DNA from 2 places in the Listeria grandensis genome. Region 1 is predicted to be linked to the other one. Evidence: predicted binding sites of a transcription regulator. Region 1 holds the regulator's gene; the other holds the start of a gene.
What was found. The regulator LexA, encoded in region 1, represses DNA repair genes until DNA is damaged. The targets are predictions, from matches to a motif close to CGAACATATGTTCG.
Positions count from the first base shown of each region.

Region 1 (3,437 bases):
ATAATGTGCGTTTGAATTACTTAAAAAAGGCTAAGCTTTGTGCCTAACCTCTCTAAATTATAGCTTGTTCCGTTCTTCTCTTTTTCGCTTTATCTTTTCCGGTGTTACATCATCACCATTTGGATCAATAAAAGTAGTGTGCTCGATTGTATCGCGCACTTGATTCCGAAAAGATTTAATATATTCTTGTCGTAATGCATCTTGTTCTAACTTCTCTTCCACCGTCAGTATTCCCGCCTTCTTTTTGCGAGACAATTCATTAATCCGGTCTATTTTTTTCTTTTCTAGCATAATTCTCCTCCTTGCGTCTTGACTTCCATCCTATACAGAAACTTCTGGCTCTTCTTTTATAGATAAATCAGAAGTACATTGCGAACATTTTGTTGCTTGTTCTGGAATAGCCGATAAACAATAAGGGCATTCTTTCGTCGCTGGCTTCTTCGGCTCCAGAGGTATGTACTTCGAAACCAATTTAATAATCAAAAATACAGAAAAAGCAATAATTAGGAAACTAATAACGTTATTAATAAACATCCCATAATTAATGGTAGGCGCTCCAGCCGCTTGTGCTGCTTTTAAAGTATCATAGTGCGCCCCGTTCAAACTAATAAACAGATTTGTAAAATCCACATTCCCTATCAACAAACCTAGCGGGGGCATAATAATATCATTCACAAGCGAGTTTACAATACTTGTAAACGCAGCTCCGATGACAATACCAATCGCCATACCTAAAGCATTTCCTTTCGAAATAAATGCTTTAAACTCTTTAAACATCCAAAAACCTCTTTTCTATCATTGTCACCGCTTATTTTACATGAAAAGGCAGGTTTTTTAAAGTATTGTGCACTAACTATTTATCTGCTAATTGGATGGAGCTATCTATGTCTGAGTTCATCCTTTTTACAGGAATTGTAACCATTTCGCCCGCTGTTAACTTACCATCGATGATTTGGTTCTCTTTCTCCACCCATGCGACAAATTCTTGCTTACTCATCTTATACTTACCAGCATACTCATCCGCTAGTCCCCAAATCGAATCCCCACTAGCAACACTGACCTCGTTATAGTCAGATTCCGCCTGATTCACAGTTACTATCAATAACACAGCGCCTAAAACAAAACATGTAATAATAAAAATAATAGCAATATAATACCGATCCCAAATTGTTTTTAAAGTCATCGTTTATCCCTCCAAAAGAATATATGTTCGCTTTTTATTCATTATAGAACACTCGTTCTGTTATGTCAATAAAAAAAACGAACAATTGTTTGCATATCCAAAAAAACTTTGATATACTGGGATTAATAAAAGAAGTAATGAAAGAGTGAACGGGGTGAAACAAATGAAATTATCAAAACGGCAACAAGATATCTATGACTTTATCAAGTCAGAAGTAAAAGACAAAGGCTATCCACCTTCCGTACGTGAAATCGGTGAAGCAGTTGGTTTAGCTTCTAGTTCGACCGTTCATGGACATTTAGCACGACTTGAAGGGAAAGGTCTGATAAGGAGAGATCCTACAAAGCCTAGAGCTATTGAAATTTTGTCATTGGAAGACGACATAGCGACCCCACATGTTATTAATGTTCCTATAATTGGTAAAGTAACAGCAGGAATACCTATTACTGCCGTTGAGAATATCGATGAATATTTTCCACTACCTGAGTATATGGCTAACGGTGAAACAGAGATTTTCATGTTAGAAATCGATGGTGAAAGTATGATTAACGCTGGAATTCTAAATGGTGACAAAGTTATCGTAAGACAGCAAAATTCTGCTAATAACGGCGAAATTGTTGTTGCTATGACGGATGATAATGAAGCAACGTGCAAGCGGTTTTTCAGAGAATCTAGCCATTTCCGATTACAGCCTGAGAATGACTCCATGAAACCTTTACTGCTTAGAAACGTATCTATACTCGGAAAAGTGATCGGTTTATACCGCGACATTCGTTAAGGCCAAGTCAAAAGAGCTTTTCCCACCACGGTGGGAAAAGCTCTTTTTGTACTTTCTATTAATATATTTCCATATATTGATCGCGTTCCCATTGATGGACCGCTGTTCTAAACATGTCACATTCAATGATTTTCGCCTCTACAAAGTGCTCTAAAATGTGTTCACCTAAGCCATCCACAATAACCTCATCGTTAACAAGTTCTTTCAATGCAAGTGCCAAGCTTTCTGGAAGATCATAAATTCCATGCGCGTGACGCTCTTCTTCATTCATACCATAAATATTACGATCTACTGGTTTTGGCGGCGTCAATTTGTTCTTAATACCATCTAAGCCAGCACGTAATAATACAGCCATTGCTAAGTACGGATTCGCTGCTGGATCGACACTACGAAGCTCCAAGCGAGTACTTAAACCACGTGAACTTGGAACACGAACAAGAGGGCTACGATTTTTCCCTGACCATGCAATGTAACAAGGCGCCTCATAACCTGGCACTAGACGCTTAAACGAATTGACCGTTGGATTAGTTACAGCTGTATAGCCTTGTGCATGCTTCAACATACCCGCCAAGAATTGGTAAGCTGTTTCGCTTAGTTGCTCTTCTCCGTTTTCATCAAAGAAAGCATTGCCAGATTCATTGAATAAGGACATATTGAAATGCATTCCAGAGCCGTTGACACCAAATAATGGTTTCGGCATAAACGTTGCATGCAAGCCGTGTTTACGAGCAATTGTTTTTACGACTAATTTGAATGTTTGGATATTATCACAAGCAGTGACCGCATCCTCATATTTGAAATCAATTTCGTGTTGACCAGGTGCAACTTCATGATGGCTCGCTTCAATTTCAAAGCCCATTTCTTCTAACTCTAACACGATGTCACGACGACAATTTTCGCCTAAATCAGTTGGCGCCAAGTCGAAATAACCGGCATTATCATTCAATTCTAGCGTTGGTTTCCCTTTCTCATCCAACTTGAATAAGAAAAATTCGGGCTCTGGTCCTAAGTTAAAATCTGTAAATCCTAAATCATGCATTTCGGCTAATACACGTTTTAAGTTAGCACGAGGATCTCCCGCAAAAATCGTTCCGTCTGGATTATAAATATCACAAATAAGTCTTGCTACTTTCCCTTTCTCCGCTGTCCATGGGAATACTACCCACGTCGCAAGGTCTGGGAATAAGTACATATCCGATTCTTCAATACGGACAAAACCTTCAATAGAGGAACCATCAAACATCATCTTATTATCCAATGCTTTACCTAGTTGGCTCACCGGAATTTCCACGTTTTTAATAATTCCTAGGATATCCGTGAATTGCAAGCGGATGAATTTCACATTTTGTTCGTCTGCGAAGCGAAAAATGTCTTCTTTAGTATACGATGTCGTCATAATTAAATCCTCCCAATAATTGATATTATATAAACTTTTTAAAAGTAAATATCGTGTGTCAAAATCTCGGTAATTGCTGT
Region 1 covers NZ_JAASUG010000002.1:158,111-161,547, forward strand. The annotation lists gene HCJ54_RS03365 (DUF896 domain-containing protein) at 58-291, opposite strand; gene mscL (large conductance mechanosensitive channel protein MscL) at 322-777, opposite strand; gene yneA (cell division suppressor protein YneA) at 854-1,183, opposite strand; gene lexA (transcriptional repressor LexA) at 1,347-1,961, shown strand; gene glnA (type I glutamate--ammonia ligase) at 2,020-3,357, opposite strand; gene HCJ54_RS03390 (MerR family transcriptional regulator) at 3,416-3,437, opposite strand, start outside.

Region 2 (3,437 bases), 130 kb from region 1:
GTTGTTTCGGCAACATGATCTGCTGCAGAGCGTTGAATCGCTAGAGAAAGAATGTTCTTCGCTTTCTTATCTGCTTCTTCCTTTGCCCGAGTTTCAGATTCTTTTACCATTACGGCTGTATCATGTGTTAACTCTTCTTCTACTTGGCTCAAGATAACATTCTTCGCCTCGTCTTTTGTAAGGGCAGATATTCTTTCTAGCTCTACTTGTTGTTTTTCGATCATCTCTTCAACTGTGCTTTCCTTTTCTTCAATATGTTGTTGACGTTTACTGATACTCTCCTCTTTTCTTTCAAGAGTTGCTTCCCTTTTACTTAAAGAAGTATCTTTTCTGTCGAGGTTTTCCTCCCTTTGCAATAAGCGATTTTCTGATTTTTGTAGTTCCCCTCTTCGCCCACGAAGTTCATTTTCGATTTCAGTACGTAACTTATGATTCTCCTCTTTTCCTTCAAGCAATGCTTCTTTCTTCATGGTTTCTGCTTCTTTTTTAGCGTCTTCCGTGATTAATTCAGCCGTACTTCTGGCAGCTGCCAATTTCCGTTCGGAGCTTGATTTATAAATTAGAGAACCAACAACCAGACCGACGATCAAGAAAAGCAAGCTGGAGATGATTGTGATTACGAGTTCCATCCTTACACCTCCTTTGCTATTCAATTCTTTTTAATGGTTATGTCGGTTGCCAGAAATATTCCTGACACGCGTGTATTTTTTCATTTTTAAATGTAAAATATACAATTTAATTCTATAGGTCAATCCATCTATTGTCAAGGAAAGCGCTAAGATGTAAACGGAATCAAAAAAAACTTCACTAAATTAAGAGATTATATCAAAAAAGCCACCCAGTCATCACGCGATTGGGTGGCTTTTCTTCGCTTCTTTTATTTATCTTCATCAAGTAAATCGATTTCTTCTGGTAAAGCGTCTTCTGTAAAGTTAGGTTTTACATCGATTTCGTATTCTTGACGAACACGTTTGGAAATTTCATCACGAATTTCAGGATGCTCTTTCAAATATTGTTTAGCATTCTCGCGACCTTGACCGATGCGTTCTTCATTATAAGAATACCATGAACCACTCTTATTGATTACATCAATTTCTGACGCCATATCAACAAGTTCACCTTCGCGCGAAATACCTTGGCCATACATAACATCCACTTCAGCAACACGGAACGGTGGTGCTACTTTGTTTTTGACTACTTTAATCTTGGTTTTATTACCAATAACATCTGTACCTTGTTTCAACTGTTCTGCACGTCTTACTTCTAGACGAACAGTCGAATAGAATTTCAACGCGCGTCCACCTGGTGTTATTTCAGGGTTACCAAACATAACACCTACTTTTTCACGAATTTGGTTAATGAAAATCGCAATGGTTTTGGATTTATTGATAGCACCAGATAGTTTACGCAGTGCTTGGGACATCAATCGCGCTTGTAAACCGACATGAGAATCTCCCATTTCACCTTCGATTTCAGCACGTGGCACAAGTGCTGCTACGGAATCGATAACTAGGATATCAACGGCACCACTACGAACTAACGCCTCTGCTATTTCTAGCGCTTGTTCTCCTGTATCTGGTTGCGATAATAGTAGTTCATCAATGTTAACGCCTAAGTTCTTCGCATAAGCTGGGTCTAGCGCGTGCTCAGCATCAATAAATGCGGCTGTCCCACCTTGTGCTTGCACCTCTGCAATCGCGTGTAGCGCAACGGTTGTTTTACCTGAGCTTTCTGGTCCGTATACTTCGATAATACGCCCACGTGGATAACCACCGACTCCTAATGCAATATCAAGTGCTAATGAACCACTGGATATTGTAGAAATATTGTGGTCTGATTGTTCCCCTAACTTCATAATGGAACCTTTACCGAATTGTTTCTCAATTTGTTTTAACGCCTGATCTAAGGCCGCTTGACGATCACTCACATTATTGCCTCCTAGTCTTTATCTATAATATCTAATCCATAAAAACAATCTTCAACGTATGCATCAACTTGCACGCTTCCTTGTGATAGAAGTGACGTGTTGATTTACGGTCTGTTTTTATTGCCTATAGATACTATACCTTATTTTTTTAAGATACACAAGCAAAAAGCGAATATTTGTTCGTATTTTTTTATTGCTCGCCATTTTCATCTCATACTGATCAAATTCGCTTCCTCGCCATGCCTTTATTATAGCGGGTTTACAAGGTTTCGTCTAACCTTTTTTTATCCCTATTGGATCAAGTTTTAACCCCTTATTTCTCACTTTTCTCTAATTTTTCATCCAAAAAAGCTTTAATCAGCGCAAAACCCTCTTTTACAGCTCGGCGACGATTGTAATTGCGATCTCGGTTGAATGTATAGCGATAGGCAAGCGTGGGATAGTCTACAACGCTTAGACCGATCCAAACAGTGCCAACTGGATGACCTTCTAATGATTTTGGACCTGCTACACCGGTAAAGCTAATTCCTATATCTGTCTTGCATAATTTCCGAATGTTATCTGCCATCTCCATTGCACAAGCTTGGCTGACAACGCCTTCTTGTTCCATCGTTTCTGTGGAGACGTGTAGTAACTCATGTTTCATTTCATTACTATATGTGACCATCCCACCTTTAAAAATCTTAGAAATTCCTGTTGTGCCACCTAATTCCGCTTGAAATAAGCCAGCTGTGAGGCTCTCAGCTGCTGAAATAGTCATGTTGGCATCCATAAGCTGCTGAATCACTAAATCAACGAGGGTGACCTCTCCAGAGCCGTATATGTATGCTCCGTCCCGCTTAATGATTTCTTCTTCTGATGTTGCAATAAGCTGTAAAGCCTCTTCTCTTGTTTTTGCAGAAGCTGTCAGCCGAATCACGACTTCATTTTCGCCCGCATAGGTCGCAATCGTTGGGTTTGTCTGTGTAGCAATTAAGTCTTTCAGGTCATCTGCTAGTTTGGATTCACCAATGCCGAAAAAACGTAATATCTTGGATTCTAATACAATTTCGTGCTCGCTATTTTTTAGTAACAGCAGTTTCGCATATTTTGTAAACATCGGTTGCATTTCTGAAGGAGGGCCAGGTAGTAAAACATAGGTGTGGGAATCGGTTTCTAAAAACATGCCAGCTGCAAAGCCGAATTCGTTTGATAACACATGCGATCCTTCAATGATCTCTGCTTGACGCTTGTTGTTTTCTGACATTTTGTCATTTCTTGCCGCAAAAAAGCTTTCAATTTTGGATAAATGGTCTGTGTCATAAATAATTCCTTTTGTTAAATATGATGCTAAAACTTGTTTCGTAATGTCGTCTTCTGTTGGGCCTAAACCACCCGTGAAAATCAAAATATCGCTTCGTTTTTCGGCGATTTTAATCACTTTTTTCAAGCGTTCAGGGTTGTCTCCAACAACTGTATGATGATATACATAAACACCACACTCGGCAAGCTCTTTTGATATGAATGCGGC
Region 2 covers NZ_JAASUG010000002.1:30,675-34,111, forward strand. The annotation lists gene rny (ribonuclease Y) at 1-629, opposite strand, end outside; gene recA (recombinase RecA) at 878-1,927, opposite strand; gene HCJ54_RS02790 (competence/damage-inducible protein A) at 2,241-3,437, opposite strand, start outside.
Region 2: recA (recombinase RecA) is a predicted target of LexA. The motif match lies at 2,097-2,110, and genes of this name have one in related genera.